Regions from separate parts of the Streptosporangium sp. NPDC048047 genome, predicted to be linked through region 1. Evidence: riboswitches for the same ligand, from Rfam matches in the RefSeq annotation. Region 1 holds a riboswitch; the other holds the start of a gene.
The links. Region 1 has a riboswitch for cyclic di-AMP ahead of AB0D67_RS09605 (GH25 family lysozyme). Riboswitches for the same ligand answer to the same signal wherever they lie in the genome.
Positions count from the first base shown of each region.

Region 2: another riboswitch for cyclic di-AMP. It lies ahead of AB0D67_RS31930 (CHAP domain-containing protein); the one in region 1 lies ahead of AB0D67_RS09605 (GH25 family lysozyme).

Region 1 is NZ_JBEZNH010000008.1:52,775-56,632, reverse strand. It holds gene AB0D67_RS09615 (tautomerase family protein) at 1-347, shown strand, start outside; partial or broken gene AB0D67_RS09610 (NAD-dependent epimerase/dehydratase family protein) at 495-959, shown strand; gene AB0D67_RS09605 (GH25 family lysozyme) at 1,000-1,749, opposite strand; cyclic di-AMP (ydaO/yuaA leader) riboswitch at 1,761-1,910, opposite strand; gene AB0D67_RS09600 (hypothetical protein) at 2,521-3,324, shown strand; gene AB0D67_RS09595 (metalloregulator ArsR/SmtB family transcription factor) at 3,462-3,797, shown strand; gene AB0D67_RS09590 (N-acetyltransferase family protein) at 3,811-3,858, shown strand, end outside.
Region 2 is NZ_JBEZNH010000055.1:18,764-22,621, forward strand. It holds gene AB0D67_RS31925 (ABC transporter substrate-binding protein) at 1-663, opposite strand, end outside; gene AB0D67_RS31930 (CHAP domain-containing protein) at 1,133-1,819, opposite strand; cyclic di-AMP (ydaO/yuaA leader) riboswitch at 1,838-1,975, opposite strand; gene AB0D67_RS31935 (hypothetical protein) at 2,426-3,463, shown strand; gene AB0D67_RS31940 (DUF6716 putative glycosyltransferase) at 3,475-3,858, shown strand, end outside.

The DNA of each region.
Region 1 (3,858 bases):
TGATCGCCGAGGGCGCCCCGGACACCGAGACGGCCAGGTCCATCTCGTGGCTGGTGGTGAACGAGGTCGACGCCTGGTTCGTCGGCGGCCGGCGACTGCCCGCCGGGGAGAAGCCGAAGTACGTGGTGCGGGTGGGGGTTCCGGCCGGCTCGATGGACGACGGCAAACGCCGCGACATCGTGCGGCGCGTCACGCGGGTGCTCGCGGACGCCGACGAGGATCCGGAACGGTTCACCCAGGCCGCCACCGCGTGGGTGCACATCAACGAGATTCCGGAGGGCAACTGGGGAGCGCGCGGCGAGATCGTGCGCGTCGAGGACATCGTGGCCCTGGTGGCCGGCGGTTGACCCCTCGGCCGGAACCCGGCGCGACGCCCGCGGGGATCGGGGGCCTGCCGGGCCGGTGGCCCGTTTGACAGTCGTGTCGCGACGCCGTTTCATGGCGCTTCTTCGAAATCCGCGAACGGGAAGGCGTCATGCCCCCCTGCATCTGATCTGCACGTCGTCCTCGGCGCGGGAGGAGCCATCGGCGGCTCCGTGGTCCGCGAGCTCGTCTCCCGGGGGCACCGCGTCCGCGCGGTCAACCGCAGCGGCCGGGTGCCGGAGCCGCACGGCGTCGAGGTCCACCGAGGTGACGTGACCACCGCCGAGGGCGCCAAGGCCGCCTGCGCCGGGGCCGAGGTCGTCCACCACTGCGCCGCCCCCGCCTACGACCGGTGGGTGGAGGAGTTCCCCCGCATGACCGGCGCGGTGCGCCGGGGCGCGGCCGCGGCCGGCGCGAAACTGGTCCTCGCCGACAACCTGTACATGTACGGCCCCGCCGACGGACCCCTGACCGAGGACCTGCCGTACGCCGCCGCCGACCCCAGGGGCCGGGTACGCGCCGAGATGGCCGAGGCGCTGCTGGCCGCCCACCGTTCCGGCGAACTGCGCGTCGCCCTCGGCCGGGCCTCGGACTACTACGGTCCCGGCGGCGTCAACACCATCGTCGGCCCGCCGGTCACGCCGACCGGCGGCCCAGGGCGCGGAGCTGGTCCGGGCTCAGCGCGGAGACGTTCTGGTCGATGGGCGAGTCCGAGTACTGGTGGATCGTCCACGCCTTCCAGCCGGCCGGGGGCGTCACGGCGCCCTTCTCCCGGCCGTAGGCGGCCACCCACAGCGGGTACTGCTCCAGCCCCGCGCCGTAGGTCTCGGCGAAGTTCAGACCGCTGTAGAACATCGGCGTGACGCCGGTCCTGGCCTTCACGTGTGCCAGCCACGCCTTGGCCCAGGCGTTGACCTGCTCGACGGAGCGGTCGTCGGTGGCCTCCAGGTCCAGGACGAGCAGGTCGCCGCGCCTGGCGGGCTGCGCGTCCACGACGGACAGGAAGTGCTCGGCCTCGGCGATCGGGTCGTTGCCCGGGTGGCCGAAATGGTAGGCCCCGCGCACGATGCCCTTCTTGTCCAGCTCCCTCCAGTGCCTGGCGAAGGAGCGGTCGCGGAACGTCGTGCCCTCGGTGGCCTTGATGATGCCGAACTGGGCGGAGCTGGTGCTCCAGTCGTAGGCGGGCTGGTAGTTGGAGACGTCCAGTCCGTACGTGAGCGGGCCCGCCTCCTGCTGGGAGACGCGCTGGGCTGCCGTGACCTGCCCGGCGGGCGAGGCGGAGGCCGTGACGGGGGCGATGCCGCCGAGGGCGGCGCCGGTCAGGACCGTGCCCGCGAGGGCCAGGCCGAGACGGTTTCCGAGCGTGCTGATCCGGGGGTTGCGCATGGGGTGTCGGCTCCTTGCTTCCATGTCGCCTACCGGGTTAGCTGTCGGGTTCGGGCATGGAAGTGCCCTACGGACGCTTCGATGAGAGGTCGTCCGATTCACCCCAGAAAAGGTGGGTCCCCGGTTCCGCTGGGAAGGCGCGGATTCGGCGTCCGCACGCCGTCGGCGGGCATTGCCACGGAAACGGCGTCGGGTCCGGTCGATGGAGCGGCTCTCGTGCCGCTGGGGCGGCTTTCGCGCCGCGATGACAAAAGGTATGCGTTGCCCCACGGAAAGGGCAAGTGACCTGCGACGGAGCGGATCGCGCCGGTGATCGGGAGGGTGCCGGACCACCCTGCCCGCAGGGGATCGGGGCCCATGGTAAAAATTGACGCCTCGCCGTCCCGGACCGGGCGGGAACCGGGCCGCCCGCCGTGGCGACCGGACTTCCCGGCGGTCGCCACGGCGGCCGCATCTCGGCCATACGTCCGGTCTGTAGGGATTCGTGGTGTCCCCTTGGTAACAGCTCCGTAAGAGCGCGCCGTTACCTGACGCGTACGGACCGTGATGTTCGGCAGGCTGGGGGGAGATCGGATCCGGCGACGGGGAGGCGAGATGCAGGATGATCATGGTCCGGCCCGCGGGCGCGGTTCCGGTGCGGGCCCCCGCGGTCGCATGCCGTACGGCGGGCCCCCGGGCGGCCCGCCCGGGTCCGCCGCGTCCCCGTCCCGTCCGCCGGTCCGCCCCGAGGCCCGGTACGACGGTCCGGCGCAGAGCCCCGGAGACCCGTTCATGCACGGCTCGCTGGTGGACGCCGGCATCGCCCTCGCCGGCCGGCCGCGCCACCCGGCCGGGGAACGGCCGCGTTCCTGGACGGGTCCGCGTCTCCGGCGCGACCGGCTGCTGCGCCCGGCGCTGATCGGCGCCTTCCTGGCGGCCGCCGGGCTCGGCGTCTGGACCTCCGGCTGGTCCCCGCTGGACGACCGGCCCTCCGCCGTGGCGGCCCCGCAGCCCGCGCCGTCGCTCGCCCCGCACGGCACCGCGGTCGTCCACCCGCCGCAGGCCGCCCGCACGCCCTCCGCCGAACCCGGCAGGGTCATGGTCGTCCGCGAGCTGAAACCACGCCTGGTGCGGCCCCGGGCCGACGCGGCGGACACCCCGGACGGCCGCGCCCCGGGGGAGGAGCGGCGGCACGCCGCGGCACGCCGTACGCCGGAGGCCGCTACGCGGACGGAAGCGGGAACGGAGGCGGGGGCCGGAGGCGGCGGGCCGGGCCACCGGGAGACACGGGGCCTCTCGCGCCCGCCGCACGCCCCGCACGACCGCGGGCACGGACACGGGCGCGGCCCGGGGGCGCCCGCCCCCGAGGCCGGACCGCGGGGCCGGGCCGACGGCGGCGCCCCCGGTGCCCCGGCCCGTGACACCCGTGACGCCCGGGACACCTCCGCCGGTCCCGGCGGCCACGACGGCTCCGGCGGCGTGGGTCTGCGGTTCGACACCGCCTACGCCTGCCGCAACTTCCGGCCGGACGACTGGCGCCACGACTTCTGCGTCCGGGCGTGGAACGACTACCGCAGAAGCAACGGCCTCCCCTGACCCGGGGCGCGTCCGCTCGCCCGTCCAAGGACCTGCGACACCTCCAGGGACGGGGTTTCCGAAAAGCACGGGCACGCGTGGGCCCGCCGTTCGGCGGGCTTCCGCCCTCCTCGTTCATCGACTATCGTCGATTGACGATGAACGAGGAGAAGGGGCCGCTGCCCCGCGCGGAGGCCGAGGAGTACGCGAGCTGGTTCAAGGCCCTGGCCGACGCCACCCGCATCCAGATCGTGTCGCTGCTGGCGCGGCGGCGCGCGCCGATGAGCGTGGGCGAGATCGTGGCCGTGTCCGGGGTGGGTCAGTCCACCGTCTCGCACCACCTGAAGATCCTGGCCGAGGTGCGGTTCGTGCTGGTGGAACGGCAGGGCACCTCCGGCCTGTACCGGATCAACGAGAACTGCGTGAGCTGTTTCCCCACCGCTGCCGACGTGGTCATGGGCAACCCCGCGCCGGCCGCGCCCGTCTGCGAGTGAAGGAGTACCGGTAATGGCGCACGATGAGATCCCCGGCCGGACGGTCGCCGGCCGCGGGCAG
Region 2 (3,858 bases), on a different contig from region 1:
GGTGTTGGGGCCGTCGAGGAACTTCGGGTCGCCCTTGGCGGTGTTGGCGGCCTGGAACTTCTTGCCGACCTCCATGAACGCGTTCCAGTCCGGCCAGAGCTTACTGACCTCTTCACGCTCGCTCGGGAGACCGGCCTTCTCGAACAGGTCCTTGCGGTAGCACATCGCCATGCCACCGATGTCGGTGCCGAGGGCGAAGAGCTTGCCGTCCTTGTTGATGCCGTTCTCCCACTTGGCGGCGGGGAAGTCGCTCTTGCGCTTGTCCAGGCCGTACTCGGCGAGGTCGGCGAAGAACTGCGGGCGGGCCTTCATGAGGCCCATCGCGCCCTCGTCGATGCCGACCACGTCGGCCGCGCCGCTGCCGGCCTGCAGGCGCTGCAGGAGCTGGGGCAGGAAGACGTCCTCGAACCGGTCGGTCGGGTTCTCGTGCTTGATCTGGATGTTCGGGTGGGACGCGTTCCAGGTCTCGACGGCCTTCTTGTAGCCGAAGTTCGCGCCGCCGCCGAAGGTCTGCACGGTGATGGTCACCGGCTCGGAGGCCGAGCCGCCCGAGGCGGCCGTGTTCTTGGCGGGCTCACTCGAACTACAGGAGGTGACCGCCAGTGCTGCGGCGGTCATCACCACGACGGCGGCGAGCTTGCCGTGTCGCTTGGTGTTCAACATTCCGGACCCCTCTCAGGTGGTCGCCCGAATCGATTGGGAGGTGACATCGCGAACCGGCCCCCGACGAACGCGATCGGCGATGGGTTGCGCGCGGGCAGCTTTTGGGAGCGCTCCCACGAAGACTGGACGATGGGCAACCGGCGCGTCAATATGCCGAAACGTAACCGTTACATCGCGGGTGTTTCAGCTCGGCGAACAGTCGTTAAGGTGACAAACTGTGCGATCGGGCGCTTGGGAGCGCTCCCACCCCAACATGACACGACGCGGCGAACGCTCACCAACCGGGATCATCCAGTGCATCGGGGATCGTCCGGCCCTTCCTCGCGGCGATAAGGTCCCGGCCGGAAAGCCGAAACGGCGACCCGGTCGTGCCGGGTCGCCGTCCGTCGTCCGCCGGTCCTCGCCGCTCCCGGAGGGACGGGAGCGGACGAGGGAAGGGGAGAGGGGAACGGAAGACCGGAGTCGTCCGTCAGCCGTTGTAGGCCGGGTATCCGTAGCCGTCGACCTGGGCGACCGGCCGGACACGCTCCTCGACCTTGCCGTTGCCGGTGTTGCCCTCGATCGTGGTGATCGTGCCGTCGCCGTTGTCCTTCTTGACGAGACCCACGTGGTCGATGGCGTCGATGTCCTTGCTGCCGCCCCAGTCGAAGAAGACCACGGCGCCGGGCTTCGGGGTCTGACCCCAGCGTCCGTTGTCGGCGAACCACTTGGCGTAGCTGACGGTGTAGGCGTCCCAGCCCATGGTGGGCCGGATACCGGCCTGCTCGCCGACCCAGGAGACGAACATCGCGCACCAGGGGGCGTTGGCGTAGTCCTGGATCCTGCCGCCGTCGCGGGCGACGGTCTCCTTCGCGCGCTGGCTGGAGAGGTACCAGGCATGGAACTTGGTGCCGCCGCCGGCGGCGTTCTCCGAGACGCCGATCTGCTGGGCGGCGATGTCGAGGACCTGCTGGGCGCTGACCTTGGGCAGGTTCTGGGCCTGGGTCTCGGACGAGGCCGCGGCGTTCTCGGTGACGGACCCGGCCTGCGGGCCGGAGGCGTGGCTGTCGGCGAGGGCGGGAACGGTGGTCACGGCACCGCCGGCGAGGACGATGGACGCGCCCACGAGGGCGCGGACCAGGCTGTGCTTCCCGGGGGTGAGGCGGTTCTTGGCCATGGGAGAGTTCGGCTCCTTGCGTCGCTTCCATGCCGCCTACCGGGTTAGCTGACGGGTTCGGGCTGGGAAGTGCCCTACGGCGCGCGAACGCGCTGATTCACCCCATGAAGTGGTTCCCCGGTTCCGCGAGAGCCGCGGATTCGGCGGCCGCGCCCATCGACGGAGTGATCCGTCGTGATGATGCGCGGTCGGGCAATGTGTCGACGAGAGATGGGTCTGTGGACCTCGGTACTCATCGCGAACGAGTAGAACGTACGTGCTGCTCCAGGCCGATTGCAAGCTCCCGCATTGCCTTTACTTGGGAAAACGCCGAATATCGGTGATCGCCGGCTTCTCGGTCCGAAGATCGGCGACTTCGGGCCAAAGGCTTTCGCAAAAGCCGCAAACCCTTGCGGCACAGGGATTTCCGCACCGCGGAACCGGCGACGCCCCGGCGCGACGAACGGTTCTTCCCGGCTGAATCGCCCCCTAACGTAGATCTTTTTAAAGGGGGATCGTTTTACCTGTTCAGCGCCTTGCCGGGCGTCACGTCGCCGGGCGCGCGTGCTCGGATGTTCATCCGCGGTTCCCGGCCGCGTAAGGCGTCACGGTTACGGTGAGGCGATCGTGAACGGGTCATCGCCCGGCGTGGAGGAGGGGCGGGACCACGCGCGGGAACAGCCTTCGGCCATCGCCTGGGCGGAGTCCCCCCTGCAACTGCTCTGCGTGGTCGAGGCCTGCCACGCCGGGCTGCTCGGCGCCCCCGTCCGGGTGGTACCCCGTGCCGGCTCGCGCCCGCTGACCGCCACCCGCCGGGAACTGTCCCGCCTCGTCCTTCCCCCGGGGCTGGAACAGGCCGACCCGGCCCCCGGGCCGCCCAGGCCCCGGCGGGGCATCACCTGGGTGATCGGCGACGCCTTCTCCGGCCGGGTCCAGGCCCGCTGGCTCACCGCACTCCCCGGACGGATCGTGGTCGTCGACGACGGGCTGGCCACGATCAGGCTCCTGGAACTGCTCGCCGGGCCCCCCGGCAGGCCGCTGCTACGGGCCCGGGCCACCGCGGGCCCGTCGCGCTCCGTCCTCGGCGCGGCGGCCGGTCTGCGACTGCGCTCGGCCGCCCGGTCGGGCCGGCTGACGGTCTTCACCGCGATGCCCGTCCCGGACGACCTGGCGCGCGCCGTACGCGGCAGGGGAGCCGAACTGGTCGTCCACGACTTCACCTGGCTGCGCGCGCAGCCACTGCGCCGGCCCCGGCCGCAGGAGCCCACGGTCGTCCTCGGCACCTCACTGGTGCGCAACGGCCTGATCCACCGCGACCGCTACCTCACCTGGCTCGCCGGGGTGGGCGCGGCCGGGCCGATGGCCTATTTCCCGCACCGCCGGGAGGACCCCGGCGACCTCGAACGGATCGGCGCGCAGCCCGGCGTCACCGTCTACGACGCCGGGGCCCCCGCCGAGATGACCCTGCGGGGACTGGACGCCGGGCAGCGGGTGCTCAGCCTGCCGTCCACCGCCGTCACCTCGCTACGGGTCCTGCTGGCACCCCGGGGCGTCACCGTGGAGGCGGTGGACGTCCCCGACGACTGGTGGACCGCCCTGGCGGTGCCCTCCCTCCGCTCACACCTGTCGATGTCCGCTCCTCACGACACCGGAGTCAAAAAGTGAAGGTCCTGGCCGTGGCCGACTCGGATTCCTATCTGAAGTGGGCCGCCCACCTGCTCGCGGGCCTTCCCGGCGGCTGTACGGCGGAGCTCGCGGTGATCCGTACCCCCATCGCGCCCTCGCCGGCGCAGATCCGCGCGGCCGTCACCGGGGTGGCCGCCGACCCTCCCGTGCTGTCGGCGCGGGCGCTGCGCCGGGCGGCCGAACGGCTGCGGCCCGACGCGGTGCTGGCCGCCTGCACCGGCCCGGTGGTTGACGTGCTGGTCGGTGAGGTGCTCGCCGGCCTCTCGCCCAGGCCGGTGTTCGTCTCCGGGCTGCCCGGCATCTCCGTCCCCGCCACCGAGAAGGCATGGCTGTTCCGCAGCGGCTGCGACCTGTTCGTCCTGCACAGCGGCCGG